Allochromatium vinosum DSM 180: one gene and its partner. The protein of the gene in region 1 binds, or shares a complex with, the protein of each later gene. Links are inferred from orthologs where the notes say so. Each region holds a gene or a part of one and is shown in the gene's direction. Other genes may lie near its edges. The genes, in order: ALVIN_RS00595 and dapF.

Region 1 (13,692 bases):
GTAAGGGGTGACGGCGTACCTTTTGTATAATGGGTCAGCGACTTACTTCTCAGTGGCAAGCTTAACCGACTAGGGGAGGCGTAGCGAAAGCGAGTCTTAAATGGGCGTTTTGAGTCGCTGGGAGTAGACCCGAAACCGGGCGATCTACCCATGGCCAGGGTGAAGGTGGGGTAACACTCACTGGAGGCCCGAACCGGGATCTGTTGAAAAAGATTCGGATGAGCTGTGGGTCGGAGTGAAAGGCTAATCAAGCTCGGAGATAGCTGGTTCTCCCCGAAAGCTATTTAGGTAGCGCCTCGTGGATCACTGCTGGGGGTAGAGCACTGTTTCGGCTAGGGGGCCATCCCGGCTTACCAAACCGAGGCAAACTCCGAATACCGGCAAGTGCGACCACGGGAGACAGACGGCGGGTGCTAACGTCCGTCGTCAAAAGGGCAACAACCCAGACCGCCAGCTAAGGTCCCAAAATCATGGCTCAGTGGGAAACGATGTGGGAAGGCCCAGACAGCCAGGAGGTTGGCTTAGAAGCAGCCACCCTTTAAAGAAAGCGTAATAGCTCACTGGTCGAGTCGGCCTGCGCGGAAGATGTAACGGGGCTTAAGCCATGTACCGAAGCTGCGGATGCTAGTTTACTAGCATGGTAGGGGAGCGTTCCGTAAGCCGTCGAAGGTCAGTTGTAAAGCTGGCTGGAGGTATCGGAAGTGCGAATGCTGACATAAGTAACGACAAAGGGGGTGAGAGTCCCCCTCGCCGAAAACCCAAGGGTTCCTGCGCAACGTTCATCGGCGCAGGGTGAGTCGGCCCCTAAGGCGAGGCCGAAAGGCGTAGTCGATGGGAAGCGGGTCAATATTCCCGCACCAGACACCACTGCGATGGGGGGACGGAGAAGGCTAGGTCATCCGGGCGTTGGTTGTCCCGGTTCAAAGGTGTAGGGAGTGTGCTTAGGCAAATCCGGGCGCACAATCCCGAGACCCCATGACGAGTGTCCACGGACATGAAGTGATTGATGCCCGGCTTCCAAGAAAAGCCTCTAAGCTTCAGGTGGTGTGTGACCGTACCCCAAACCGACACAGGTGGGTTGGGTGAGAATCCCTAGGCGCTTGAGAGAACTCGGGTAAAGGAACTAGGCAAAATGGCACCGTAACTTCGGGAGAAGGTGCGCCTCTGTGTAGGTGAAGGCCCTGCGGCCGGAGCCGAAGGAGGTTGCAGTGACCAGGCCGCTGCGACTGTTTATTAAAAACACAGCACTCTGCAAACGCGCAAGCGGACGTATAGGGTGTGACGCCTGCCCGGTGCCGGAAGGTTAAGTGATGGGGTTATCCTCACGGAGAAGCTCTTGATCGAAGCCCCGGTAAACGGCGGCCGTAACTATAACGGTCCTAAGGTAGCGAAATTCCTTGTCGGGTAAGTTCCGACCTGCACGAATGGCGTAACGATGGCGGCACTGTCTCTACCCGAGACTCAGTGAAATTGAATTCTCGGTCAAGATGCCGAGTCCCCGCGGCTAGACGGAAAGACCCCGTGAACCTTTACTATAGCTTTGCACTGGACGTTGAACCGACTTGTGTAGGATAGGTGGGAGGCTGTGAAACGGTGACGCCAGTTGCCGTGGAGCCATCCTTGAAATACCACCCTGGTCTGTTTGACGTTCTAACCTCGACCCGTTACCCGGGTCAGGGACCGTGCATGGTGGGTAGTTTGACTGGGGCGGTCTCCTCCCAAAGTGTAACGGAGGAGCACGAAGGTACCCTCAGGTTGGTCGGAAATCAACCTTCTGAGTGCAATGGCATAAGGGTGCTTGACTGCGAGACTCACACGTCGAGCAGGTACGAAAGTAGGTCATAGTGATCCGGTGGTTCTGTATGGAAGGGCCATCGCTCAACGGATAAAAGGTACTCCGGGGATAACAGGCTGATACCGCCCAAGAGTTCATATCGACGGCGGTGTTTGGCACCTCGATGTCGGCTCATCACATCCTGGGGCTGAAGTCGGTCCCAAGGGTATGGCTGTTCGCCATTTAAAGTGGTACGCGAGCTGGGTTTAGAACGTCGTGAGACAGTTCGGTCCCTATCTGCCGTGGGCGTTGGAGATTTGAGGGAAGCTGCTCCTAGTACGAGAGGACCGGAGTGGACGTACCCCTGGTGTTCCGGTTGTCACGCCAGTGGCATTGCCGGGTAGCTATGTACGGACGGGATAACCGCTGAAAGCATCTAAGCGGGAAGCCCCTCCCAAGATAAGATCTCCCTGGGCACTCGATGCCCCTGAAGGTCCGTTGAAGACCACAACGTGGATAGGCGGGATGTGGAAGCGTGGTAACACGTGCAGCTAACCCGTACTAATTGACCGTGCGGCTTGACCATATAACACCCAAGTGCGTTACCCTTACGATCACTCACCGTTTCGCGGACCGTCGGACCACACACCCGGCGCTCCCACCCTTTCCCTGGCGGCCATAGAGACTTGGAACCACCTGATCCCGTCCCGAACTCAGACGTGAAACAGGTCTTCGCCGATCCTAGTGTGGGGCCTCCCCATGCGAACCTAGGGCACCGCCAGGGCCCTATTCCCTCAAAACCCCCTCCACCTAACCGTGGCGGGGGTTTTGGCTTTGCGCGTTTTCGATCTGTTCGCCAATCTCATATGAAGGCGGAGAGACTCGCATAAGCCAGCCCTAGACCAATCAACGTCGCCATCAGAACGTCACTGGGATAATGCAGCCCGAGAATGATGCGAGACAACGCAATCAGCGCTGTGAAAGGAACCAGTATCCAGGCCAGTACAGGAAAGTAGTAGATGGCGACACTCGAAAAGACGACAGCGTGGAGCGTGTGACCCGAAGGAAAGCTGTATTGGTCGAGTGGCGGGACGAGGGCCGTGATGTCGCTGGCATGATGGCAGGGACGAGACCGCCGAGTCACACCTTTGAGTGATTTGTAGAGCAGTAACGCAATACCGCCGGTCGCCAGCATGTGCAGACTGGCTTGCAAACCCTTCAATCCATAGACGAGGGGCAGGGCAGCCATGAGGCTGTACCAGAACACCCCATCCCCCAGCCGGCTGATGAACGCGAAGGGGTATCGAATCCAGCGACGTTGCCCCGAACGGCTCCAGAGGCGACAGACGGATACTTCCAATTCATTCAGATGTCGTAGCCAGGCTTGCATGACAGGACTCCGCTTGACCTCGTTTTCTGTGGATCACGGCGAACAGGTGTTCTTCGACACGCCCCAGAACGCGCTCCCAGCCAATATCCAATGCGCGCTTCCTGGCTTCGAGTCCCATTCGTCGCAGTCGTTCCCGATCGCCGACGCACTCCAGACAGATGTCGATGAATGATTCCTGAGCATCGACCGGTACGGTCACGCCATTGACCCAAGGCTGGACGTTTGCGTGCGCCGCTGCATAGTCGAAGGCGATGACAGGCAGACCGCTAGCCATGGCCTCGGTGACGACGTTGCCGAAGGTCTCGGTGAGACTCGGAAACAGGAAGAGATCGCCCGACGCATAGTGTGCGGCGAGCTCGTCGCCGACACGCGCGCCGGCGAAGATCAGATCCGGGTGCTCCTGTTGCAGATGCGGGCGTTCGGGGCCATCACCGACCAGCACGAAACGTGCGTTCGGACACTGACGCTGAATGGCGCGAAACCCAGCGAGCGCCAGGGCGAGATTCTTCTCTGCGGCAATCCGACCTACATACAGGGCGACCAGATCGTCCTCCGCGCAGCCCCAGGAGCGGCGCAGTTCAGCGGAGCGCCGGTCGGGCGCGAACTGATCGACGTCCACTCCGCGCCCAAAGACATGGAGGTTCTCGAATCCTTCGGCGGCCAGACTGTCACGCAACTCGGCGGTCGGAACCAGCGTGGCATCAGAGCGATTGTGGAAGTGTCTCAGGGTCTCGGCGATCTGACGGGTCAGGGCTCCCAGTCCGTAATGCCGGCTATAGTGCTGGAAATGCGTATGAAAACCGGTGATCGTCGGAATCTTGAGCGCTTGTGCCGCCGAGAGCGCGGCATGACCGAGCGGTCCCTGCGTGGCGATATAGACCAGATCGGCCGGGCGGCGGTGCCAGAGACGCCGCAGACGCCAGTAGACCGGAAGCCCGAACCTCAGACCTCGATAGCCGGGGATCGGCAGGCCCGGCACCAGATGCAGATCGAGCCGATCGGATTGTTCGGGATGCCTCGGATCGGCCGGTTGCCGTGGCCGGATCAACTGAACGCCATGTCCGCGCGCGACCATGCCTTCGGCCAGATGACGCATGGTGTTGGCCACGCCGTTGATCTCGGGGGGGTAGGTCTCGGTGACAATGGCGATTCTGAGCCGATCGCCTGTGGACTGAGCGGTGCTCCGCGTTTCACTGGACATGATTCATACGGCTCCAGGCTCCAGCCAGCAGGGGCTTGCATCCTCGTCGCGCACGGATACAGCCACGTCTCTGGTGGTCATGACGGGCGCGGTCTCCGAGACGTCGAGCGTTTCGAGGATGGCCGCGCGGGCGCGCTCGGCGAGTGCACGGCGTGATTCCCCTTCCAGAGCCTGCATGGACGGCAGAAAATGGATACAGGCGATCAGACCCGGATGCCGGACGAGTCGGCTGAGATTGGCGATCAGACTGTCGTCGCCGATATAGGGCACGGACTGATCGAGGGCGAGGGTATCGCGACGCCGGTAACGGATAGCGACCGGCTGTACGCGAACCTCGGGATGCTGGGCGATGGCGAAGAGTCGCGGATGGAAACGCCCCAGCGTCCGGCCATCCGTTGTGGTGCCTTCGGGAAAGATCATGACCGTGCGCTCCGAGGCCAGATCCGCCAGGAGTCGATGGATCACGGATTCCGCCTGATGCGCACCGCGCTCGATGAAGCGAGTACCCGCAAAGCCGGCCAGCCAGCCGATCAGCGGCCAGCGCCGGACGTCCGACTTGGCCAGAAACCCGATCTCACCCTGAGCGCCCAGAATGGGGATGTCGAGCCAGGAGACATGGTTGCCGACCAGCAGACAGCCTGCTTCCAACCGGCCCTCGATCCTGACCTCGACCTCCAGGGCGCGTACCAGCCGCCCATGCCACCAGCGTACGGCGCGCGGCAGCCAGCCAGGTTGCCGTCGTGCGCGACCCTGGAACACGGCATAGAGGCCGACCAGCGTTCCGGTCGCCAGATGCTCGCCGACCCGCCAGCTTCTCCAGAGTGTTCGCGTGATCATGATCCTCGAGCGTCGTTCAGCCTGACTCAAAGACCGTGCCTGTCGAGGAAGTGGCGTGAGTACGCCGGACTCATGGCGTCGATGTCGAGCAGCATCAGCACGTCCGCTACGCCGAAATCCGGGTCACGACAGGGTTCACCGCACGCCTTGGCGCCCAAGCGGACGTAGGCGCGCAGCAACGGCGGCAGCGGCGCGTCCAGGACGTCGTCATCGACCTGGGTCGTGAGCAGCGGAGCGCGCGGTGTGATGCGTCGATCCTCGGGCGCCAATGCCTGACGGCGCAGTCGGTTCATGATGGCGGCGGCCTGGATGTCGTCCTCGCCGAGCGGGACGCTGGCACAGCCGAACAGATAGTCGAAGCCGTTGAGCTGGACGAATCCGGCCAGCCCCGACCAGAGCACGGCGATCGCCGGTCCCTGTCTGAACTCGGGCGCGATGCAGGTGCGGCCGACCTCCAGCAGGCGTCCGTCGAGCCGTTTGATGGCGTCCAGCTCGAACTCGCTCTCTGAATAGAAGCCACCGATGCGCGCGGCGCTCGCGTCGGTCAGCAGACGAGTGCAACCAACGACACGTCCAGTGCGCGAATCGCGAACCAGGAGGTGCTGACAATGGTCGTCGAACGTATCGTGATCGTAGCCGGGCTCACCCTTGAGCCGTGCGCCCATCTCCTCGCCGAAGACCTGATAGCGCAGTGCCTGCGCCTCGCGGACCTCGGATTCGGACGTTGCGATCTCGACATAGAGACGCTCGCCGCGCTTGGCGAGCGACGCGGAAGCCGAAGCGACCATCGAATGCCCTCACAGGTGAAGAATGCCTGGAGGGTTATCTTAGGCGGCGAGTGTTGCGGCCTGATGTGGGGCGGATGACAGCTCGGTGAAGGCGGCTGCGCGTTCAGGCCCGCAGCGACAGGATCGGCCAGCCGCGTGTCTCGGCTGTGGCGCGCAACTGGGCGTCCGGGTTGACGGCGATCGGGCGCTCGACCCGCTCCAGCAGCGGCAGATCGTTGTGCGAGTCGCTGTAGAAGCAACTGCCCGCCAGATCCAGCCCCTGCTCGGCGAGCCAGTGTTCGAGCCGCTCGACCTTGCCTTCGCGAAAGGAGGGCACGCCCTCGACCTCGCCGGTATAGACGCCGTCACGCTCGGCGGGCAGGGTCGCGATCAGGTGCGGTACGCCGAAGCGTTCGGCGATGGGCGCGGTGACGAAGGCGTTGGTCGCGGTGATGATGAGCAGGGTATCGCCAGCGGACTGGTGCCGTTCGACGAGTGCGCGTGCCGCCGGGGTCATGATCGGCTCGATCTGCTCTTCGAGGAAGCGCGCGCGCAATGCCTCTAGGCGCTCACGCGGGTGCTCGCGCAACGGACGCAGTGAGAAACGCAGGAACTCCTGGATATCCAGGGTACCGTCCTGATATTCGCGGTAGAATCGCTCGTTCTCGCGCGCGTACTCCGCACTGTCCACCAGTCCATGCCGGGCGAGATAGCAGCCCCAGAGATAGTCCGAGTCACCGTCCAGGAGTGTGTTGTCGAGATCGAAGATAGCGAGTGGCACGCGCTTGATTCCAGTCTGAAAGATTGAAGGGAAGTCTGGCGCGGATCTTGCGCCTGTGAGTGCGATACTCCGGGATCGGCGCGCAGGTTTCAAGTGCGTACAACCAAGCTCTTGATTGGAAATCGCTTATACATGCGCCGGCTTGCCGGAAACGACTGCTCTATGGAAGAATGAGCCAGCGACCAGCCAGGGAGAGACCCATCCTTGATCGACCACGACGGCTTCAGACCCAATGTCGGCATCATCCTGAGCAATCGGGACCGTCGCCTATTCTGGGGGCGCCGCGTCGGCCAGAATGCCTGGCAGTTTCCACAAGGTGGGATCAACCCCGACGAGACGCCCGAGCAGGCCATGTTCCGCGAACTGGAGGAGGAGGTCGGGCTCTGTGAGCAGCAGGTCACGATCCTGGGCAGCACACGCGGTTGGCTGCGTTATCACCTTCCTAAGCGTTACATCCGGCACCGTTACTGCGGGCCGGGTCCGATCTGCATTGGCCAGAAACAGGTCTGGTTCATGCTGCGGGTCAATTGCGGCGAAGAAGCCTTCTGCCTCGATCGCACCGACAAACCCGAGTTCGACGCCTGGCGTTGGGTCAGATATTGGCAGCCGCTCTACGAAGTCGTGTATTTCAAGCGCCATGTCTATCAGCAGGCGCTCGAAGAGCTGGCGCCGACCCTCTATCCGGAAGGCGTGCCGGATCGCCGGCATGTCTATGCCAGCCCCTCCAGGTTGCTGCGCCAGGGATATCCATGAACGCCTTGCGCCGTGCCAGGGCTGAGACAGTGGCCTAGATCCGCATGCAGTCAGGCACCCATTCGTCCGCGATCCCATCCGCCCCAGGTCTGCTCAACTCGCCCAGCATGCTCGAATCACTCAGGCGCATCGTTCAGGAGGTCAACAATGCCCGCGATCTCGAGCAGGCGCTCTCCATCATCGTCCAGCGCGTCAAGCAGGCCGTCGGAGCGGACGTCTGCTCAGTCTATCTCAACGACTACGACAACCATCGTCACGTCCTGCAGGCCACAGAGGGGTTGCGCAAGGACGCCGTGGGGCGTGTGCGGCTCGAACTCGGACGCGGGCTGATCGGACTGGTGAGCGAGCGTGCCGAGCCGATCAACCTCGACGACGCGGCCAATCATCCGCGCTACGAGTGCATCATCGACACCGGCGAGGAGCGTTATCACGGCTTTCTCGGTGCGCCCATCATCCAGAACCGTAAGGTGCTCGGTGTCCTGGTGCTGCGTCAGCGCCGGCGGCGTCATTTCGGCGAGGACGAAGTGACCTTCGTGATGACCCTGGCCTCGCAACTGGCCGGGGCCATCACCTTTGCCCGCACCAGTGGCGAGCTGGCGCGCTTGCAGGACGACGGCATCCCGCAGCGCTTCCTGCCGGGGCTGGCCGCCTCGCCGGGTATCGGTCTCGGGCAGGCGGTTGTGGTCTATCCGCCCGCCGACCTGGATGCCGTGCCCGATCGCCGCCCTGAGGATCTGGAGGCCGAGGCCGAGGAGTTCCGCCGCGCCGTGCGCGAGGTCGCCGAGGATCTCGACCGCTTCGCCAGCCGCACGCAGGTCCATCTGCGCGTCGAGGACATGGCCCTGTTCGACGCCTGGCGGCTGATGCTGGAGAGCGACACCCTGATCGATGGCACCCTGTCGCGGATTCGCGCCGGCAACTGGGCGCCCGGCGCGCTGCGCGAGACCATCGCCGAACATGCGCGGGTGTTCGACGCCATGGACGACGCCTATCTGCGCGAACGGGCCACGGACGTGCGCGATCTGGGGCGCTGCATCCTGATGCACTTGCAGAACCGGGCCAGTGCGCCGATTCAGTATCCGCCGTGCACGATTCTGGTGGGCGATGAGATCAGCGCCATGCAGATCGCCGACGTGCCGCGCGAGAAGCTGGCCGGCGTCGTCTCGACCTCGGGTTCCGGGTCGTCCCATGTGGGAATTCTGGCGCGTGGGATGGGCGTCCCGGCAGCCATGGGTGTATCGGATCTGCCGGTGGGGCGCGTCGAGGGCCGCGAGATGGTGGTCGACGGCTATCGCGGGCGTGTCTATGTCTCGCCTGGGCCGGCCGTGCGTTCGGAGTACCAGCGTCTGGCCGATGATGACGCGGCCCTGACCAGCGAGCTGCAAGCCCTGAGCCATCTGCCGGCCGAGACCACCGACGGCTATGTGATTCCGCTCTATCTCAACACCGGTCTGGTGTCCGAGAGCCGTCCGCTCGGCATCGAGGAATCGGCCGGCGTCGGTCTCTACCGCACTGAGCTGCCCTTCATCGTGCGCGACAGCTTTCCGAGCGAGGCGGCGCAGATGGCCAACTATCGGCATGTACTGGAGCTGTTCGCGCCACGTCCGGTGACGATCCGCACGCTCGACATCGGCGGTGACAAGCCGTTGCCGTACTTTCCGATGCAGGAGGCCAATCCCTTCCTGGGCTGGCGTGGCATCCGCATCACGCTCGACCATCCCGAGATCTTCCTGAGCCAGGTGCGCGCGGTGCTGCGCGCGTCCATCGGACTCGACAACCTGCAACTGCTGCTGCCCATGGTCAGCACCGTCGGCGAGGTCGACGATGCCTTGCTCCTGATCCAGCGTGCGCACAACGAGCTGCTGGAGGAAGGCTATCAGGTGCGGATGCCGCCGGTCGGCGTCATGATCGAGGTGCCGGCGGCCGTCTATCAGGCCGAGGCCCTGGCGCGCCGGGTCGATTTCCTGTCGGTGGGGACGAACGATCTCACGCAATATCTACTGGCCGTCGATCGCAACAATCCGCATGTGGCCAAGCTCTACAACGAATATCACCCGGCGGTGCTGCGCGCGCTGCTCCAGATCCTGACCGGGGCGCGACTCCACGGCAAGGAGGTCAGCGTCTGCGGCGAGATGGCCGGCGACCCGCTGGCGACCTTCCTGCTGCTGGGGATGGGGGTGCACAGCCTCAGCATGGGAGCCGGCAGTCTGCTGCGGGTCAAGAAGGTCATCCGCAGCATCAGCCGAGCGCGGGCGCGCGAGGTGCTCAAGGTCGCCCTGCAATGCGAGGATGCCGGCTCGGTGCGCCGACTGCTGCTCGACGCGCTGGAGACCGTCGGTCTGGGCGGTCTGGTGCGACCGGGCCGTTAGCCGGGCAGCGATTTGCCGGGATTGAGGATGCCCGCCGGGTCGAACTGTGCCTTGATGGCGTGCATGAGCCGCAGCGCGACCGGGTCGAGTTCACGGTCGACGAAATCGCGCTTTTCCAGTCCCACGCCGTGCTCGCCCGAGAGCGTCCCGCCCAGTCGCAGAACCAGGGCGAAGACCGCGTCCAGACAGTGCGCCGCGCGCGCGACCTCTTCGGCGTCGTCCGGATCGATCAGCAGATTGACATGGATGTTGCCGTTGCCGGCATGGCCGAAATTGACGATCCGGATGCCGGTCTCGCGGGCGAGCTGCTCCAGTCCATCGATGAACGCGCCCATGTGCGAGACAGGCACCACCACGTCCTCGTTGATCTTCTTCGGCGCGATGTGACGCAGGGCCGGGGAGAGCGCCTTGCGCGTCTTCCAGAGCGCGGCGACCTCATCCGCCGTTTCGGCGAGCCGCAGTTCCAGCAGACCGGCGACACGCGCCGCCTCACCGACCGCGCGCTGCGCTTCCTGGATACAGGCCGCCGGTCCATCGACCTCGATCATCAGCAATGCCCCGGCCCCGTCCGGCAGGTCGAGTTCGGAATAGCGGCTGACCATCTCGATCGCCGAGCCGTCCATGATCTCCAGCGCGCAGGGCGTGACCGGCTGGGCCATGATGGCCGAGACGGCGAGCGCGGCGCTGTGGATGTCGGCATAGGTCGCGCGCAGGGTGCGCTTGGCCTCGGGGAGCGGGGTGAGTTTGAGCGTGGCCTCGGTGACGAGCGCGAGCGTGCCCTCTGAGCCGATGATGAGCCGCGTCAGGTCGTAGCCGACCACGCCCTTGGTGGTGAGCACTCCGGTATGGAAGACCTCGCCCGTGCCGCTCACCGCGCGCAGACCCAGCGTGTTCTCGCGCGGCGTGCCGTACTTGACCGCGCGCGGACCGGCCGAGTTGTAGGCCAGATTGCCGCCGATGGTGCAGGTGGGCGCACTGGTCGGGTCAGGCGGCCAGAAAAAGCCCTCAGCCGCGATGGCCTGCTGCAACCGCGCGTTGGTCACGCCAGGCTCGACCACCGCCAGCCGGTCGCCGGGTTCGATGCGCTTTATTTGATCCATGCGTTCGAACGAGAGCACGACGCCGCCGCGATCGGGCACCGTCGCCCCCGTGGTGCCCGTGCCGAGGCCGCGGGCGATCAGCGGCAGCCCGGCCTCGGCGCAGAGCCGGACCAGGGCGGCGATCTGATCCTCGTCGCGTGCGAAGACGACCGCCTGGGGCAGCGCCTGACGGCGGCTGTTGTCATAGCCGTAGGGCCAGCAGTCGGCCGGATCGGTCAGCAGGGCGCCGGAGCCGGCGATTCGCGCCAGTTCGGCGCGCAGTCCAGCGGTGAGTTCAGGCATTGGGCGTCCAGTATTCGAAGAGTTTGACCACCTTGCGCACGCCCGGTACATAGCGCACGCGCTCGGCGGCGAGATCGGCCTCGCGCGGCGTGACCAGCCCGAGCAGATAGAGGTCTCCATCCTCGACCACGATCTTGACGCGGGTCGGATCGAAATCGGGCAACCCGATGCCGGCCAGCTCCAGTTTGGCGCGCGAGGCGATATAGGCATCCTCCGACTGACGGCTCATCCCGATGCGCGGCCCAACGCGGACTTCGTCGATCACGCGCGCGACCTTGTGCAGTCGGCTGATGCGATTGCTGGCGCGCCGCGCGAGTTCCGCCGATTCGGCCTGTCCGGTGATCAGGACAGTGCGGTTGTAGCTGGTGACGACGAGGCGCGCGCCGCGACTGAGGTCGCGGTCCTGGAAGATCGCCTGGGTGGCGGCAAACTCGATCTGTCGATCGTCCAGGAGCGCTTGGGCGGGGCGACGATCGTGGATGGCCGAGGCGCCGGCGACTGCCGCGCCGCCCACGACCAGGGGCGCGCATCCAGCCGCCGAGAGCGCGAACGCGAGCATGGCGCTCGTCAGGGTGATCAGCTTCGGGTACGTTCTGTTCATTGCGATTGGAATGAAGGGCGTTGATGACCGATGCACGAGGCGCCGATGGCCGTCGTTCGGGCTTGGATCGGGTGACGAGCGGACCAGTCTAGAGCGTAAAAGCCTGCCGGATCCACTGGATGTCGTCCTCGGCGCTGATGGCCACGACATCGAACCGGCAGGCCAGTTGGGTCGGGTGGCGATGCAGATAGTGTCGGGCGGCCAGGATCAGGCGCTGCTGTTTGCGTGCATCTACGGTCGCTGCCGGGGTGCCGAAGCGGGTCGAACGCCGGTAGCGGACCTCGACGAACACCAGGATGGCCTCATCGCGCATCACCAAGTCGATCTCGCCGAAGCGGGAGCGCTGATTGCGCGCGACTAGCCTCAGCCCCTGAGCGATCAGGAACGACTCGGCGAGACGCTCCTTGGCCTCACCGATCGCGCGCGTATCCGGGCGCGATCGGCCGCTGCGGGGGCTGGTGCTCATTCGGGACCAAGGGTGCGGGTGGGTTCGACGCGCGTCTCGCTCGAAGGTTCCACGCCATTGGCCAGGCGTGGTCCGTTCTCGGTGAAGCGTCCGAGCGCCAGTTGACGGGTGATCCGGCCCAGGGGATCGATGGCCAGACCGCCGGTCTGGCCGGGGAAGTAGGCACCGGGATTGGCCGCCAGCTCGGTCAGATGCGGTGTCAGCCGATAGGCATCCAGGCCCATGGCATAGAGTCGGGCGAGCGGACCCGAGGCACTGGCCGTCTGGCCCATGACCGTGCGACGTGCCAGCGGCCCCTCGCCACCGAGATCGAGCATCCAGGGGATATCGACGAAATAGAGTCCGACCAGCGCCTTGTCGGCGGCGGCATCGAAGCGACCCGAATAGACATGGGAGGTCGAGATGACGATCGAGGGTTTGGTTGCGACCGTCTGAATCTGGGGATGGATCTTGCGCGCCATCTCGGCTGTGGCGACCAGGAACAGCAGGTCGGCTCTCTGGCCATTCATGAGTCGGCCCAGGGTCGTGTCGTAATTCGAACTGCTCGGATCGAAGCCGGCCTGACCGGCCAGGGTTCCGCCCTGAGCGCGCCACTGCGCACTGAAGGCATTCGCCAGACGCTGACCCCAGGCATCGTTCGGATGGAGCACGAGCGCGCGTCTGGCGCCCAGGGCGAATCCCTTGTTCGCCGCCTCCGCGGCCTCGTTCTCGGGCGAGAGCGCGAATTGGAACAGGTTCAGGGCGCGACGCTCGGCCTCGGTGGATTCGTTCAGTGCCAGCGTGGGAACCTGGGCCGTCCTGGCCTCGATCAGTGCGTCGACGGCCGGTTTTTCGAGCGGTCCGATCACGGCGTCGGCACCGCGCGTGATGGCGGCGGCATGTAACGTGCGCACCCGGCCGGCGTTGGTGCTGTCGGCGAAGTCCAGTGACGGACGCCGATCGCCCGGATCCAGGCGGCTGGCGGCCTGGATCCCGTCGCGCACGGCCTTGGCGGCCGCCGCGAAACGCCCGCCGCTGGGCAGCATCACGGTCACACGCTGACCATTCGCGTATCCGCTCGATCCGTTGCCGGTATAGGCGCGTGCCAGCTCGGGGAGCGCCGGATGGCTCGTCCGGCGCTGGCGCCATTGACGATAGGCGTCGTCCAACCGCCGAGGATCGGCGCCATGACGTCGCACGAGCTGGGCGATCTCGGCCCAGCCCTTCATGGCGCCGCGCCCGGCGCGGGTGAGCTGCAGCAGGTCGTCCTCGCCGGTCAGGGCCAGTGTCGCGACCAGTGAGACCTGATTGGTCACGCGCGCCTGTCCGTCGAGTCGGGCGTCGAGTTCAGCCAGCGACTCGGCCGAGGCGATCGGATCGTTGTCGAGGCGT
Region 2 (17,014 bases), 2.3 Mb from region 1 along the record:
CTGATCCATCCCAATGCCCAGATTCCGGTGCGCATCGGCGGCAAGACGATCAATCATCGCGTGGTCGATGCGGTCTGGGGGTTCTTCTCCCTCTATGTGGCGAGCTTCATCCTCATGTATCTGATGCTCGCCGCCACGGGATTGGATCTGGTGACGGCGTTTTCAGCGGTCGCGGCCTGCATCAACAATCTCGGCCCCGGACTGGCCACGGTCGGCCCGCACTACGCCGATCTCAACGATACGGCCAAATGGATCCTCTGCTTCGCCATGCTGCTCGGGCGGCTGGAGATCTTCACCCTGCTGGTGCTGCTGTCACCGGCGTTCTGGCAGCGCTGATCACGAAATCGACCAGTTCCACGATCTCGGTCAATGGCAGCACGGGCGGATGGGGACAGACGGGCGGCGGATCATCGGTCGCGAGCGCGATGATCTCCGGATCGTCCGGATAGAGCGGTGGCTGACCCAGCGCGGCGCGATAGACCTCGATCTTGGGATAACGGGCGTGCTTGAACCCCTCGACCAGCACCAGATCGAGCCGGTCACGCTCGAAACGCGCCAGCATCGAGTCCAGATCGGGATCTTCGCCCTTGCGGTCGTTCTCCACCTGCAAGGCCCAGCGCTCGCGCGAGGCCAGCAGCGTCTGAGCCGCCCCGGCGGCGCGGATCTCATAGCTGTCCTTGCCCGGACGATCCAGGTCGAAGCTGTGGTGGGCGTGCTTGAGATAGCCGACGCGCAGACCCCGCGCCTGGAGCGCCGCGACCAGATGCCGCAGCAGTGTCGTCTTGCCGCTGCCGCTGGGGGCGACGAAGCCGAATACCGGAAGATCGGACGAGGTCGGGGAGGCGGTCATGTTTGGCTGGGTGAACGATCCGCGTCGTCATGGACCGAACGCGCCTGATCGACATAGCGATCGCGCGCGGCCTTGGCGCGGCTGAAGATTTCGAGCAGATGCTCGCCATCGGCGCGGCGGATGCTCTCGGCCAGATCCGTCATCTCGACGCCGAAGCGCGCCAGCATCGCACTGAGCGCCTCGCGATTGGCCAGACAGATGTCGCGCCACATGACCGGACTGCTGGAGGCGATGCGGGTGAAGTCGCGAAAGCCGCCGGCGGCATAGCGGAAGATCTCGTCGTTCTCGCGCATCCGTGCCAGCGCATCGACCAGCCCGAAGGCGAGCATGTGCGGCAGGTGGCTCGTTGCCGCGAGCACTTCGTCGTGGTGGGCGACCGACATCGCCGTGATCTCGGCTCCGCAGGTCTCCCACATGGCCGTGACCCGCGCCACGGCCTCGGGGTCGGTCTCGGCCAAGGGGGTCAGGATCACGCGGCGATCCCGGTAGAGTTCGGCGAAGGACGCCTCCACCCCGCTGTGCTCGGTACCGGCGATCGGGTGTCCCGGCACCAGTCGCGGCGGCACGCAGCCGAAGACCGCGCGCGCGTCCTCGACCACGCTGCATTTGACGCTGCCCCCATCGGTGACGATGGCCTCGGGCCGCAAGCTGTCGCGCATGGCCGCCAGCGCCCCGCGCATGGCGCCGAGCGGCACGGCCAGGAACACCATGTCGGCCTCGCGCACTGCTTCGGCCGGGTTCTGGGTGATACGGTCGACCACGCCCAGTTCGAGCGCGCGTTCCAGATTGCCCAGCGAACGCCCGCAACCGACGATCTCGCCGACGGCGCCGGCCGCCCGTAGCGCACGCGCCAGCGAACCGCCGATCAGTCCAACCCCGATGATCGCGAGCCGTTCGATCATGACGCCAGCACGTCCTCGAAGGCGGCGATGAAGCGCGCGTTCTCGGACTCCAGCCCGACGCTGATGCGCAGATGGTTCGGCATCCCGTAGTTGCCGACCGGGCGCACGATGACGCCACGGCGCAGCAGGGCCTCGTTGATGGGGGCGGCCGGGCGTCCGCAGTCGACGGTGACGAAGTTGCCCACCGAGGGGATGTAGGTGAGTCCGAGCCGCTCGAAGGCGCCGGTCAGTTGCTTCATCCCGGCGCGGTTCAGCTCGACCGAGGCGCGCACATGCTCGCGGTCGTTGATCGCCGCGATCGCCGCCGCCTGGGCCAGGGCATTGACGTTGAACGGCTGGCGCACCCGGTTGAGCAGATCGGCGACACGGGGATCGCTGAGCGCATAGCCCACGCGCAGCGCCGCCAGACCATGGGCCTTGGAGAAGGTCCGGGTGACGATCAGGTTGGGGAAGGTCTCGACCCAGTGGGTCGCATCCGGGAAGTCCGGCTCGGCGACGTACTCGGTATAGGCTTCGTCGACCACCACGATGCAGGTCTTGGGCAGCGAGCCGATGAACGACTTGAGCGGTTCGGCGGCCAGCCAGGTGCCGGTCGGGTTGTTGGGATTGGCGATCCAGACCACGCGGGTCCGGTCGTTGACCAGCCGCGCCATGGCGTCCAGGTCGTGGCCGTAATCACGGGCCTTGGCCACGCGCGCGGTTGCACCGACCGACTGGATGGCGATCGGATAGACGGCGAAGGCGTGCTCGGAGAACACCGACTCGGCCCCAGGGTGCAGAAAGACGCGCGCGATCAGGTCCAGCACATCGTTGGAGCCATTGCCGATCGTCACCGCCGTGGGCGAAAGGCCATGATACTCGGCCAGTGCACGACGCAGCTCGAATCCGCCGCCATCGGGATAGCGGCCCAGCTCGGCGAGCACGGCGGCCATGGCCTCGCGCGCGCGCGGCCCCGGACCCAATGGGTTCTCGTTCGAGGCCAGTTTGACCGAATCGCTGATGCCCAGCTCGCGTTCCAGCTCGGAGACCGGCTTACCGGGCACATAGGGCGTGAGTCCGGCGATCCAGGGAGCGGCCAGTGACAGGAAGGGATTTTCGGTTTGACTCATGACGGATGTATCCAACAATACGTTCAATAGCGATGACGACGCGCGCGGCCCTCAGAGCACGGCGACCGGATAGGAACCCAGCACCTTGAACAGCAGCGCATCCTGTTCGAGATTCTGCAGGGCATAGGCGACCTTGGGGTCTTGTCGATGGCCGAGGATGTCGACGAAGAACACATAGTCCCAGATGCCGCGACGCGACGGGCGCGACTCGATGCGGGTCATGCTGATGCCGTGCACGGCCAGCGGTGCGAGCAGACTGTGCAGACCGCCCGATTGATTCTTGCACGAGAGCAGCAGACTGGTCTTGTCCTGTCCGCTCGGCGGCGAGTCCTGCTTGCCGATGACCAGGAAGCGCGTGGTGTTGCTCGGCTCGTCCTCGATACGCTCGGCAAGCACCCTGAGTCCGTAGATCTCGGCGGCCTGGAGACCGGCGACGGCGGCGGCTTCCGGATCTGAGGCCACCAGACGCGCCGCCTCGGCATTGCTGCCGACCGGCAGACGCTCGGCGATGGGCAGATGACGGTCGAGCCATTCGCGACACTGGGCCAGCGACTGCTGGTGCGAATAGACCCGCCGGATACTGGCGAGATCCGCGGCCTTGGTCAACAGATGCTGATGGACGCGCAGACTGACCTCGCCGGTGATCATCAGCGGCGAGTTCATGAACAGATCGAGCGTATGGCTGACCACACCCTCGGTCGAGTTCTCGACCGGCACCACGCCGAAGTCACAGGCCCCGGACTCGACCTCGCGAAAGATCTCGTCGATGGTGGGCATGGCCTGCGTGACGACCGAATGGCCGAAATGCTTGATCGCCGCCGCCTGGGTGAAGGTGCCCTCCGGCCCCAGGAAGGCGGCATTGAGCGGACGCTCCAGGGCCAGACAGGCCGACATGATCTCGCGGAACAGGCGCGCGACCTCCTCGCCGTCGAGCGGCCCCGGATTGGCGTCCTTGATCCGGCGCAGGACGGCGACCTCGCGCTCGGGACGGTAGAACTGCACCGACTCGCTCTGCGATCCGGTCTTGATGTGCGCGACCTGCTGGGCGCAGCGCGCGCGCTCGCTGATCAGTTGCAGGATCTCCAGGTCGATGGCGTCGATGCGGTCACGCACTGCCGCCAGTGCCTGCTGTTCCTGGTTGGCGCTTTCGCTCATGGCGTCTATCCTCCCCGGCCTCAACCGCCGAGACAGCGCACGGAAAGCACGCCGTCGATGGACCGGATCAGCGCGAGCGTGTCCTCCGGACAGGGCTTGTCGACATCGACCAGGGTCACGGCCACGTCGCCGCGCGAGCGGTTGAGCATGTCGATGATGTTCAGCCCGGCGGCGGCCAGATCGGTCGAGATCTGACCGAGCATGTTGGGCACGTTGCTGTTGACGATGGCCAGACGCTGCCCCTCGGTGCGTGGCAGCACGATGTCGGGGAAGTTGACCGAGTTGGTGACGTTGCCGTCCTCCAGATAGTCGCGGATCTGATCGGCGACCATGATGGCGCAGTTGTCCTCGGCCTCGCGGGTCGAGGCGCCCAGGTGCGGCAGAGTGACGACGCGCGGATGATCCTTGAGCCGGTTGCTCGGGAAGTCGCAGCAATAGGCGTAGAGCTGACCCGAGTCGAGCGCCGCGATCACGGCCTCGTCGTCGAGGATGCCCTGACGCGAGAAGTTCAGCAGCACCGCGCCCTTGGGCAGGATACGGATCCGCTCGGCATTGATCATGTGGCGCGTCTGATCGGTGAGCGGCACATGGAAGGTCACGAAGTCCGACCGCGCGAGCAGATCGTCGATGCTCAGGGCCTGCTTGACGTCGCTGGCCAATTGCCAGGCGCGCTGCACGGTGATGGTCGGGTCATAGCCGATGACGTGCATCCCGAGCGCGCGCGCGGCGTTGGCCACCTTGACGCCGATCGCGCCCAGACCGACGACGCCGAGCGTGCGCCCCGGCAGCTCGAAGCCGGCGAAGCGTTTCTTGCCGGCTTCGACCGCCTCGTTGATGGCCGCATCGTCACCCTGGAGTTCACGGGCGAACTGCCAGGCCTGAGCGATGTTGCGCGCCGACATCAGCATCCCGGCGAGCACCAGTTCCTTGACCGCATTGGCATTGGCGCCCGGTGCGTTGAAGACGGCCACGCCGCGCTTGGTCATCTCGGCCACGGGCACATTGTTGGTGCCGGCGCCCGCGCGCCCGATGGCCTTGACCGACTCGGGGATCGGCAGGTCGTGCATCTTGGCCGAGCGTACCAGGATGGCGTCGGGATGGGCGATCTCGGAGGCGATCTCGTAGCGCTCGCGCGGCAGGCGCTCCAGGCCGACCACCGAGATGTTGTTGAGCGTCTGGATTTTGAACATGTGCGTCGACTCGAACCTCTGTGGTGAATCTCGAAGCGCCTCGGATCAACAGCTGCAATTTCAGTATGCGGTGAGGCACGAACCGCATCATCCTGCGCCCCCACGGCGCCCGAGTGTAGCGTTTTGCCGGAGTGCCGTGTATGGCCCGGGGAAACGCTCGCCATCGCCGCGATGGTTTACTCTGTTTTGCCCCTTCCTAAGGGGGACTCATGCTACCTGATTTTCCGCTCCCTGAGTCTCAGGCGCCGTTTTTCGAGAACTTGACCAAGGAGCATAGAGCCGCGAGGCGGCAAATTTAGAATGGCTCCGGCTCCGAACGGAAACATCGCAGGGCGTTCGGGTATACTCGCACGGACAAACCACGCTTTAACGGATCGGAACCGGTCATGCGCTGCTGGGCGAACAATCTCTTCATCGTCATCGTCGTCCTGCTGGGCACGCTCGCCATGCTCGGGGCCTGCGGTCAGAAGGGTGATCTCTACCTGCCCGAACCGGTCTCCACGTCCGCCGTGCCGTCCGGCGCCGATGTCCCGACCCCACCGCCAGCGCCGCTGGAGTCCGGGACGGGTGACGCTCAACCCTAAATACTCAGATACCCCCCACGCCGCATGGATCACTTCAATGACCGCGACGGACTCCTCCACGCCGAGGAGGTGCCGCTCACCGAGATCGCCGAGCGCTTCGGCACGCCCTGCTACGTCTATTCGCGCGCCACGCTCGAACGCCACTGGCGCGCCTTCGAGCGCGCCTTTCGCGATCATCCGCACCTGATCTGCTTCTCGGTCAAGTCCAACTCCAACCTCGCGGTCCTGAACGTGCTCGCGCGGCTGGGTTCCGGCTTCGACATCGTTTCGGTCGGCGAGCTGGAGCGGGTGCTGGCCGCCGGCGGCGATCCGGCCAGGGTCGTCTTCTCGGGCGTGGGCAAGCGCGCCGACGAGATCCGGCGCGCGCTGGAGGTCGGCATCCGCTGCTTCAACGTCGAGTCCGAGTCCGAGCTGACCCGGATCGACCGGATCGCCGGTGAACTCGGGGTCCGGGCGCCGGTGTCGCTGCGCGTCAACCCGGACGTCGATCCCCAGACCCATCACTACATCTCCACCGGCCTGAAGGAGAACAAGTTCGGCATCGACATCCAGGAGGCCGAGTCGGTCTATGCGCTGGCTGCCGCGATGCCGAACCTGAAGGTCGTCGGCATCGACTGTCACATCGGCTCGCAGTTGACGGATCTGGCGCCCTTCATCGACGCGCTCGGGCGGGTGCTGGCGCTGGCCGACCGGCTGTGCGCCTCGGGGATCGCCATCGAGCATCTGGATCTCGGCGGCGGACTCGGCATCCGTTATCGTGAGGAGCATCCGCCGGAACCGGCCGCCTATGCCGCCGCCATGAGCCATCTGCTGGCCGATCGTCCGTATGAAGTGATCCTGGAGCCGGGACGCGCCATCGTCGGCAATGCCGGTGTGCTGCTGACGCAGGTCGAGTATCTCAAGCACGGGCCGCACAAGCATTTCGCCATCCTCGATGCGGCCATGAACGACCTGCTGCGTCCGGCGCTCTATCAGGCTGGTCACGAGATCGTGCGCGTTGTTCAGGAGACCGACGCCGATCCGAGCCGTTACGATCTGGTCGGCCCGGTGTGCGAGACGGGAGACTTTCTCGGCAAGGACCGCACCCTGGCGCTCGAAGAAGGCGATCTGGTCGCGGTGCGCGGCGCCGGGGCCTATGGCTTCACCATGAGCTCCAACTACAACAGCCGTCCGCGCGCCGCCGAGGTCATGGTCGACGGCGACCGGGCCTATCTGGTGCGCGCGCGCGAGCAGGTCGCCGATCTCTACGCGGGCGAGCAGTTGCTGCCGTCCGAGACGCCCGACGCCGCCGCATGAAACGTCGTCCCGAACCCGAATTGATGGATGGCGAGGCCCAGGCGCTCGCCTATGCCGAGGCCGATTTCAACGCCTCCAACACGCTCTTCATCGAGCTGTTGCGCCGACTGGCGCCCGGACCGCTCGCGGGCGCCACGGCGCTCGATCTCGGGTGCGGACCGGCGGATATCGTGATCCGCTTTCTGCGCGCCTATCCGGGCGCGACCTGTGACGCGCTCGACGGCTCGCGTCCGATGCTGGAGCTGGCCCGGCAAGCGCTCGATGCCCAGCCCGAGATCGCCGCGCGCGTCCGACTACTGCATGACGTCATCCCGTCCGAGCAGCTGGCACGCGGGCAGTACGATCTGGTGATCTCCAACAGCCTGCTGCACCACCTGCCCGACCCGGCCGTGCTGTGGCGGACGGTGCGCGAGACGGCCAAGCCCGGCGCGCCCGTGCTGATCATGGACCTGATGCGCCCGGCCTCGCCCGGCTGGGTCGAGGCGCTGGTCGAGAGCTATGTCGCCGACGAATCCGAGATCCTGCGCACCGATTTCCGCAACTCGCTCTATGCCGCCTTCGAGCCGGCCGAGGTGAGCGCGCAGCTTGCTGCCGCCGGTCTGGACAGTCTGGAGGTCGCTGTGGTCAGCGATCGGCATCTCGCCGTCATGGGGTTCCTGCCGACATGAGACTGCGCTTCACCAAGATGCAGGGGCTGGGCAACGACTTCGTCGTCTTCGACGGCGTGCGCCAGCGGGTCGACCTAGATGCCGGATTCGCGCGACTCCTGGCCGATCGGCGCTTCGGCATCGGCTGCGATCAGATCCTGCTGGTCGAGCCGCCGCGTCTGCCCGAGACCGATTTCCACTATCGCATCTTCAACGCCGACGGCTCCGAGGTCGAGCAGTGCGGCAATGGAGCGCGCTGCTTCGCGCGCTTCGTCCGCGACCAGGGGCTGACCGACAAGGACGAGATCCCGGTCGGCACGGCGGCCGGCGCGATCCGGCTCTATCTGGAGCCGGATGGTCAGGTGCGGGTCGACATGGGTGCGCCCGCGTTCACACCAGCGCGTATTCCGTTCTCGGTCGAGACCGAGACAGCGGACGCGACCTATCCGCTGGAGATCGAGGACCGGACGCTGACCATCGGCGCGCTCTCCATGGGCAATCCGCACGCGGTCCTGATCGTCGACGACGTCGAGTCGGCGCCGGTCGCCACGCTCGGGCCGCTGATCGAGCACCATCCGGACTTCCCGCGCCGGGTGAACGCCGGGTTCATGCAGATCCTCGGGCCGAACGCGATCCGGCTGCGGGTGCACGAGCGCGGCGCGGGCGAGACGCTCGCTTGCGGCACCGGCGCCTGTGCCGCCGTGGTCAGCGGACGCCGGCGCGGACGGCTCGACGAGCGGGTGCGGGTCGCGCTGCCCGGCGGCGAGCTGGTGATCGAGTGGCGCGGTCCGGGGCATCCTGTCTGGATGACGGGACCGGCCGTCAACGTCTTCGAAGGCGAGATCGAACGATGAGGGGATGCGCGTGATGCATCAGGCCGAACACAGCCTGGACGAGGCCCTCGACCCGGAGCGACAGGTCGTCGACTATCTCATGGCCCATCCGGACTTCCTCGCCCGTCACCCCGAGGTGCTGAGCGCCATCGAGGTGCCGCACGGCATCCAGGGCGCGGTGTCGCTGATCGAGTATCAGGTCCGCCTCCTGCGCCGTCAGCTCGCGACCGAGCGCAACCGGCTCGTCCATCTCATCGCGCGCGCGCGCCGGAACGAAGCCCTGGCGATCCGGCTGCATGGCCTGATCCTGCAACTCATGGTGGTCAAGGATCCCGAGCATCTCTGTCACCTGTTGCGCGAGACCCTGCTGCGCGAGTTCCACGCCGAGGCGCTGGCGTTCAAGCTCTTCGCGCGCGCCACTCTCGAAAGCCGGCCGCACGATCCGGTGGCCAATGCGTTCGCCGACTTCATCGACCGCCGCAACGCGCTCTGCGGCCCCCTGAGTTCCGAGCGGGCCGTGGCGCTCTTCGGCGAGGGCGGCACAGGCATCCATTCGGCGGCCATCGTTCCGATCCACGCCGACGGCCAGTCCGGCATCATCGCCATCGGCAGTGCGGACGCCACCCGCTTCAGCCCCGAGATGGGCACCGACTTCCTGAACCGACTCGGGGAGATCATCAGCCAGAAGCTCAGGACCGTCCATCTCGGCAACTGCGAGCCGCACTGATCCGCGTCCGACCATGCCCAAACGCCTGGACGCCCCCGCCGCGCCGACCTCGATCGACACGCCCCGGATCGAGCGTTTCCTCGCGCATCTGGCGCATGAGCGGCAGCTGTCCGAGCATACGGTTCGCGCCTACCGGCACGACCTGAACCAGATCGCCGTCTGGCTCGCCGATCAGGGCGAGCCGGGCGCGGAGCCGATCGCATCGCTCGACGAGGCCGGCATCCGGCGCTATACCGCCTGGCGCCATCGCCAGGGCGTCTCGGGCAAGACGCTTCAGCGCGAACTCTCCAGCCTGCGCGGGTTCTACCGCTGGCTGTTGCGCGAGAACCAGGCCGTGGCCAATCCGGCCGTCGGCCTCCGCGCGCCCAAGAGTCCGCGCAAGCTCCCGCACACCTTCGACGCCGATCAGCTCGGCGCCCTGCTCGATCCGGTGGACGAAGATCCGCTCATGATCCGCGACACGGCTATGGTCGAGCTGTTCTATTCCTCGGGTCTGCGTCTGGCCGAGCTGGTGAGCATCGACCTGGGCGATATCGATATGTCTGAAGGCGAACTGGGCGTGATCGGCAAGGGGTCGAAGAGCCGGCGCGTTCCGGTCGGTCGGAAGGCACGCGAGGCGATCGAACGCTGGCTGGCGGTGCGTTCGGCACTGGCCGATCGAGACGAGCGGGCGCTGTTCGTCAGTCTGCGCGGCGGGCGCATCCATCCACGCACGGTCGAGAAGCGGCTCGCACGCTGGGCGGTCGAACGGGGCGCCAGCCGACATCTGCACCCGCATCTGCTCAGACACAGCTTCGCGAGCCATCTGCTGGAGTCCTCCGGCGATCTGCGCGCCGTGCAGGAACTGCTGGGCCATACCGACATCGGTACGACGCAGATCTATACCCATCTCGACTTCCAGCATCTGGCTCAGGTCTACGATCAGGCCCATCCGCGTGCACGCAAGAAAGCCTCGAAGCCAGACGAACGGCCCTGATCAACGCGACGATCCCACACCATGCTCCTGTCACCCAAATACCGCTTCCTGTTCGTCCATATCGCCAAGACCGGCGGCACCAGTGTGCGCGCCGCGCTCGAAGGGCTACGCTGGCGCGACCCCTGGTACTACCCGATGTTCCTGTGCAGCCGCTTCAGCCATCTGAGCGGGCACCGGATCGCCGCCAAGCTGCCGCGTCACGCCAAGGTGGTCGCGGCCAAGGAGTTGCTGCCCAGGGAATATTTCGACAGCCTGTTCAAATTCGCCTTCGTGCGCAATCCCTGGGATCTCCAGGTGAGTTCCTTCCATCACATCCGGCGCGAACGGCCGCAGTATCTCGGCGGACACGAGACCTTCGAGGATTTTCTGCGCTGGAAGCTCGATCCGGAGCGGCCCTATCAGTATCACATCGATACCTCGATCACGCTCCAGACCGACTATCTGATCGATCTCAGCGGCACGGTGGTCGTCGACTTCATCGGGCGCTACGAGCGTCTGAACGAGGATTTTGCGACCGTCTGCGACCGCATCGGCATCCGTGCTCCCGCCCTGCCCCACGAACGTCAGGCTCGGGATCGGAAACGCGACTACCGCAGCTATTACAGCGACGAAACCGCCGAGTTGGTCGCGCGCCATTTCGCGCGCGACATCCGGATGCTCGATTACCGCTTCGATCCCTGATCTCAGGAACTGGGCACGAGATCGCGATAGGCATGCCAACTGGCGTGCCCCACGAGCGGGATGGCGATGAAGAGGCCCAGGTAGAAGGTCGCCAGCCCGGCGCCGACGATCAGCACGATCAACCCCGCCCAGAGCAGCATGGGGCCGGGATTTTGCGTCACGGCGCGCACACTGGTGCGCATGGCGGTCAGGGCGTCGACGTGTCGATCCGTGAGCAAGGGCACGGTGATGGCCATGATCCCGAAGACGACGGCTGCAAACCCGGCGCCGACGAGCGTGATCGCGATCAGGAGCAGCAGGTGTTCCCCCGAGAAGAAGAGCACCGGCAGGAAGTTGTCGAGGGTCGGAAAGGGGGCGTCGAACAACAGCGCGACCAGCACCAGCGAGACCACCAGCCAGGCTTGCAGGGTCACGAACAGAAAGGCCGAGACCATGCCCAACTGACCCTGGTTGCGCTTGAAGGCCTCCAGCGCCTGACAGGACTCCAGCGACTCGCCCCGCTCCAGATGGGCACTCATCTGATAGAGCCCGATCGACAGCATCGGCGCCATCAGAAAGAAACCGGCGATCAGAAAGGGCACCAGAAAGGTCAGCTCGCCGAGGATCATCAGCGTGGTGATCAGCAGACTGATCAGCACGATCCCGGTGCCGTAGGTCAGGCTGTAACCGGGTGCGGCGCGCACATCGGCCCAGCCCTTGCGCAGCCATTCCCAGGGATGGCTGAAATCGATAGTCGAGACGCGCAGACCCGCTTGGCCGTCGAAGTGATCGGCCGTCATGACGTGTGGCATTGGCAGGCTCCTCCAGAGTGTTCTAATCGTTATCGAACGCGCCCTGGAACGAAGCGTGTCATGACGAGCACCGGCCAGGCGCGCCCTGTCCTGATGGGGACGACTTGGGCCGGGTTCAACAGTCGACTGCCGAAGAACTGGAAACCATCGGTCCCTGACCGCGATACTCGATCGCCAGCAGGGTGATGTCATCGGACTGGGGCGTCGCGCCGGCGAAGGACTGGACACGCTCCAACAGCATCGCGAGCAGGCCCACCAGATCCGGCTGTGGCTCGGATTCGAGCGTGTCGAGCAGACGCGCTTCCGAATAGAACTCATCCTGCGCGTTCATGGCCTCGGTGACGCCGTCGGTATAGAGCAGCAGCCGCTCGCCGGGGGCCAGACGCAGGGAGGCCGACCGATAGACCACGCCCTCCATGATGCCGAGCAGCAATTGCGGCGCGCCCTTGAGCCACTGAGGCCGGCCATCCGTCCCGATCAGCACCGGCGGGTTGTGCCCGGCATTGGCGTACTCCAGGTCGCCGGTGCGCGCGTCGAGCACGCCGCAGAAGACGGTGACGAACATATTGCTGGCATTGTCGGCCGCCAGCTCGGCATTGACCTGGGTCAGGATCTCGGCCGGCCCCTGCCGGTCGCGCGCGGTCGACTTGATCAGGGTCTTGGTGACGGCCATGAACAGCGCCGCCGGCACACCCTTGCCCGAGACATCGGCGATCAGAAAGCAGAGCCGGTGTTCATCGAGCGGGAAGAAATCGTAGAAGTCGCCGCCGACCTCGCGTGCCGGCACGATGAGCGCGCGCAGATCGAATTCGTCCCGATTCGGGATCGGCGGAAACAGCTTGGGCAGGATCGACATCTGGATGTCGCGCGCGATCGCCAGCTCGCTCTCGATGCGCTCCTTGGCCGCCGTCGTCGTCTTGAGCCACTCGATATGCTGGCGCAGCGCCGTGCGCATGGACGCGAACGACTCGGTCAGCGCGCCCACTTCGTCGCGCCGTCGCACCTCGGGCAGCGGTGCGGCGAAATCGCCCTTGGCGATGCGGTCGGTCGAAGCGGCGAGCGCGCACAGCGGACGACTGATGGAGCGCGCGATCAGCAGTACGACCAGCAGCGAGGCCAGCAGCCCCAGACTGCCGACGGTCGCGGCATTGCGGGTCAGACGGTTGATGTCGTCGAACAGCTCGTCTTCGGGGAAGACGATGGCGAGCGTCCAGTCCGACGAATCGATCGGGGCGTAGTGGACGTGCGCCATCACGCCGAACAGCGGGGTGTGCTGGATGAACCCCGACTCGCCGGCGATCAGGGTTCGCGCCTGTTGACGCAGCGCGTCGGCCTCATCCCCATGGGCCGCCGCCAGACTGAACAGGCTCTCGTTCATGATGAAGTCGGTGTTGGGGTGGCTGAGAATGGCGCCATTGCGTGAGATCAGGACCGCGAAGCCATGCTGGAGCACCCGGAATTCGGCCAGCTCGTGCGTGAGCCAGTCGAGGGCGATGTCGGCGGCCAGGATGCCGATCAGGCGCTCGCCATCCGAAGTCGCCTGCGTCACGGGCAGAGAGAAGGTCGCAATCAGCTGCGTGTTGCCGGCCCCCAGCTCGTAGTAAGGCTCACTCCATTCGGCGCGCCCCAGTTCACGCGGGATCTGATACCAGTCCGAGAACAGATAGTCCTGCTCTTCCAGGGCAAAACTCAACTCGATCCGGCCATCGCGCCGGAAGACATAGGGCGCGCGACGTCGATCGGGGTGGTCCAGTACCGCAGGCTCGAATCCCATGGCCATCCCGAACAGTTCGGGATTCATCTCCAGGGCACGCCGCAGCAGGGGCACGATGTCGTCTTCGCCAATACGCACCGAGTCGAGCGTGCTGGCCAGGGTCTCGGTCGCACGCCGCACCGAGATCAGGACACGCTCCACGCGCTGCACCAGGGCCAGCGAACGGTTGTGGGCGTTGTCCTGCAAACGCTGCAACAGCAACTCACGCGCCTGATAGTGATACAGCCCCAGGCTGGCACCGAGGACAGTGGCCACGCACAGCATCACCGAGAGGACCAGCCGTGCACCGATTCCAGAGAAACGCGCCATCATTGGACTCCGAGACGTTCGATATCGGTCGGCATGGCATCGATCATCTCCAGGTGCTGCAAGGCTTCACCGACCCGGTCGACATCCTCGGGGTGCAGTCGCCAGTCCCAGCCGTGCTCGCCCGGATCACCCATGACCGCGTGGATCTGTTCCAGCATCCAGCGCTGATGGATACGATTGGCCGGCACACGCGCCGCGCGCTGGTGCTGGAGCACGAGATCAAGCGCGCCCTCCGGGTCGGCAAAGGCCTGCTCCCAACCACGCCTGGTGGCTGCCACGAAGGCCGTGATCGCAGCGGATTTTTCGCGCTGCGTCTGTTCGAGCGCATAGAGTCCGTCTTCGGGGAAATCGATCCCATACTCGGACAGCCGGAACACCGTCAGCGCTTCCGGTTCCAGGCCGGCATTGATCAGCAGATGATATTCGTTGTACAGCATCCCCGACATGGCCTCGACTCCCCCGCGCAGGAAAAGATTGACCGTCTGCGACTGCGGCACGCGCTTGACCTCCAGCCCCCGGGTGCGTAGCAGAGCCTCGATCGGCAGGGCCGGGTCGTTGCGCCAGACCCCGACACGCCGACCATTGATGTCGGACAGACGGTGCACATTCGAACTGGAGCGCGCGATCAGTACCACCGAGGAGCGTTGGAACAGTTGCGCGACATTGACCAGGGGCACGCCCTCGGCGCGGGCCTCGATGGCGGTCGACAGCCACAGCACCGCCAGATCCACCTCGCCCGTTTCGAGGGCCGCGCGTGGTGAGCGCGCATGACCCATGCTCAGGAGGCTGGCCTCAATCCCCGCCTCGCGATAGAACCCGTGCGCCTGCGCGACATAATAGCCGGCGAACTGGGCCTGCGGCTGCCAGGCGAGCATCAGACGCAGCGGCGTGCGTGTCGCAGCGGGCGCCGAGGATTCGGACTCGTCCTCGGCCCAGATCGGCGGCGCGATCAACAGACTCAGCGCCGCCAGACCCCAGAAGCGTGCCGAGCGCCCAAGCCGATCGGACAGAACGCCCCATCCAGACCAAGACCATCGCTCAACCACGCGCCGTATCTGGAGCACGCTCATCCTCGTCCGTGGGTTGACACATGATCAGCGAGACCAGATTGCGCCCCTGCTCGCGCCGACAGCTCAGTTCAGTCACCATCTGGCGCACCAGGAACCAGCCCAGACCGCCGACGGTGCGCTGCTCCAGGGTCGCGGCCAGATCCGGCTCCGGCAGATTGGCTGGATCGAACGGCTGTCCATCGTCGAGTACATCGAGCACGAACCGCTCGGCGCTCGGCGCGATGCGCAGCTCGATCTCGCCCGGCTGACCCGGCGGATAGGCATAGTGACAGACATTGACGAACACCTCTTCGAGCGCCAGGGCGAGCCGTCCGCCAAGACGCGGATCGAGTCCGGCCTGCTCGACCCAGGACTTCAGGAACGCCTGAGCCTCGGGCAGCTGGTCGACGGTTGCCGGCAGACGCCGGGTCACGGCGTTCATGGGGTTTGCACCAGGGTTATGGCCTCGGGCAACGAGTCGCACACCTTGAACAGTGACAGCAGACCCGTCATCTCGAAGACTTCGCGCACACTGGGCTGGAGATTGACGTAGACCAGCGCCCCGCCCTGAGCCATCAGCGGCTTGCTCGTGTTCAGCAGCGCGCGCAGTCCGGCGCTGCTGATATAGACCAATGGGCCGAAATCCAGAACCAGTCGCCGTGCACCCTCGGCGACGAGACGATTGACCCCCTGCTCGTAGTCGGCACCACTGAGCGCATCGAGCTGACCGGAAACTTTCAGGACGTGGATGCCGTCCTGGAGTGTGATTTCGATCTCCATCGTGTAAAGCCCCTTTGAGCGTCAAATGAATGATCCGCGTCGGCGATCGGCGGACCGGATCCGCGCGTTTCGCTGCAACGGCGAGCGGCGTCTCTAGACTACCATCGACCACGCCGATCCCGGCCTCCAGGATACAATCATCGCGTTTCAGACATATATCCACTTTTCATTCCAATCCACTGTTGGAGTCATCGAGCATGTCACAACCGCACTTCCAGGAGCTCGCCGAGGGCATCTACTGCATCGAGACCGGACTCTATCGCCACGGTCTGGCCGCCGCCTATCTGGTGCGCTCGGGTGAGCGTCTGGCCTTCGTCGACACCGGCCCCGCCAACGCGGCCCCGGCACTGCTGGCGACCATCGCCGCGCTCGGTCTGACGCCCGAGCAGGTGGACTATGTGATGCCGACCCATGTGCATCTGGACCATGCCGGCGCCTCGGGCCATCTGATGGCCGCCTGCCCCAATGCGCGCCTGGTGGCCCACCCCAAGGGCGCACCGCATCTGATCGACCCGAGCAAGCTGATCGCCGGTTCCAGCGTCGTCTATGGCGAGGAGAACTTCGAGCGCGACTTCGGCGCCCCCCTGCCGATCCCGGCCGAGCGCGTCATCGTCGCCGCGGATGGACAGACCTTCGACCTGAACGGACGCACCCTGACGTTCATCGACACGCCAGGGCACGCCAATCATCACGGCTGCATCCTCGACAGCCTGACGCAGGGCTTCTTCACCGGCGACACCTTCGGCATCGCCTATCGCGAGTTCGACACGCCGAACGGTCCCTGGCTGTTCGCGCCGACCACGCCGGTCGCCTTCGAGCCCGACGCTTGGCTCGCCAGTCTCGACAAGCTGATGGCGCATGATCCCCAGGCCATGTATCTGACCCACTATGGCCGTGTCGACCGCCCGAGCGAACGCGTCGAAGCGCTGCGCCAGAGCATCCGCGATCTGGCCGAACTGGCACGGCGTGAGGAAGGACGGCCCGGGACCGGCCGGCAACAGCGGCTCAAGGAATCGGTCTCAGCACATCTGATGCAGCGCGCACGCGAGCATGGCGTGGATCTGCACGACCACCATATCCAGGAGCTGCTGAGCGTCGATACCGAACTCAATGCACAGGGACTGGAAGTCTGGCTCAAGCGGCGCGAGAAATACGCGGCCGGGTGATCCGGGTTTTGAGATGTAAATAATATTAAATACTATTTACATCTCATCCTGAATCTCCTATAAACGTCTTTAACAACGGTTTTTCGATCCAACGATTCGAGAGTGCCCTGGTCATGCCGAGCCATATCGAGACAGTGAAGTTACAGCCCGTGCGACTGGAGATCCGCCACCAGATCCCCGGACGGATTCGGCTGC

The links.
Region 2: the proteins of ALVIN_RS00595 (region 1) and dapF are in contact, whole or in part, in a solved structure (PDB 5YGU), measured with the Escherichia coli proteins. The link is inferred for Allochromatium vinosum DSM 180 from one-to-one orthologs.

What each region holds. Positions count from the first base shown.
Region 1 is NC_013851.1:115,049-128,740, forward strand. What follows is about bases 5,745-8,728. They hold ALVIN_RS00595 (RNA pyrophosphohydrolase), read left to right. Parts: upstream 5,745-6,954; coding sequence 6,955-7,503; downstream 7,504-8,728. Other genes in these bases: ALVIN_RS00585 (GNAT family N-acetyltransferase), read right to left, coding at 5,745-5,990; ALVIN_RS00590 (histidinol-phosphatase), read right to left, coding at 6,094-6,750; ptsP (phosphoenolpyruvate--protein phosphotransferase), read left to right, coding at 7,611-8,728. Also shown: ALVIN_RS00570 (phosphatase PAP2 family protein), read right to left, coding at 2,637-3,164; ALVIN_RS00575 (glycosyltransferase family 4 protein), read right to left, coding at 3,136-4,365; ALVIN_RS00580 (lysophospholipid acyltransferase family protein), read right to left, coding at 4,369-5,202; more of ALVIN_RS00585, read right to left, coding at 5,229-5,744; more of ptsP, read left to right, coding at 8,729-9,872; ALVIN_RS00605 (FAD-binding oxidoreductase), read right to left, coding at 9,869-11,254; ALVIN_RS00610 (BON domain-containing protein), read right to left, coding at 11,247-11,855; ALVIN_RS00615 (YraN family protein), read right to left, coding at 11,944-12,321; ALVIN_RS00620 (penicillin-binding protein activator), read right to left, coding at 12,318-13,692. UniProt on the Escherichia coli protein: Master regulator of 5'-end-dependent mRNA decay.
Region 2 is NC_013851.1:2,386,314-2,403,327, forward strand. Bases 6,670-9,668 are described here. They hold dapF (diaminopimelate epimerase), read left to right. Parts: upstream 6,670-7,750; coding sequence 7,751-8,587; downstream 8,588-9,668. Other genes in these bases: lysA (diaminopimelate decarboxylase), read left to right, coding at 6,670-7,086; ALVIN_RS10410 (class I SAM-dependent methyltransferase), read left to right, coding at 7,083-7,754; ALVIN_RS10420 (DUF484 family protein), read left to right, coding at 8,592-9,293; xerC (tyrosine recombinase XerC), read left to right, coding at 9,307-9,668. Also shown: ALVIN_RS10370 (TrkH family potassium uptake protein), read left to right, coding at 1-336; mobB (molybdopterin-guanine dinucleotide biosynthesis protein B), read right to left, coding at 293-850; ALVIN_RS10380 (prephenate dehydrogenase), read right to left, coding at 847-1,752; hisC (histidinol-phosphate transaminase), read right to left, coding at 1,749-2,861; pheA (prephenate dehydratase), read right to left, coding at 2,913-4,016; ALVIN_RS10395 (phosphoglycerate dehydrogenase), read right to left, coding at 4,037-5,206; LPS translocon maturation chaperone LptM, read left to right, coding at 5,593-5,790; more of lysA, read left to right, coding at 5,815-6,669; more of xerC, read left to right, coding at 9,669-10,269; ALVIN_RS10430 (sulfotransferase family 2 domain-containing protein), read left to right, coding at 10,291-10,950; ALVIN_RS10435 (DUF2189 domain-containing protein), read right to left, coding at 10,953-11,741; ALVIN_RS10440 (SpoIIE family protein phosphatase), read right to left, coding at 11,857-13,827; ALVIN_RS10445 (ABC transporter substrate-binding protein), read right to left, coding at 13,824-14,870; ALVIN_RS10450 (ATP-binding protein), read right to left, coding at 14,863-15,315; ALVIN_RS10455 (STAS domain-containing protein), read right to left, coding at 15,312-15,653; ALVIN_RS10460 (MBL fold metallo-hydrolase), read left to right, coding at 15,851-16,819; ALVIN_RS10465 (HMA2 domain-containing protein), read left to right, coding at 16,933-17,014. UniProt on the Escherichia coli protein: Involved in the succinylase branch of the L-lysine biosynthesis and in the biosynthesis of the pentapeptide incorporated in the peptidoglycan moiety. Catalyzes the stereoinversion of LL-2,6-diaminopimelate (L,L-DAP) to meso-diaminopimelate (meso-DAP).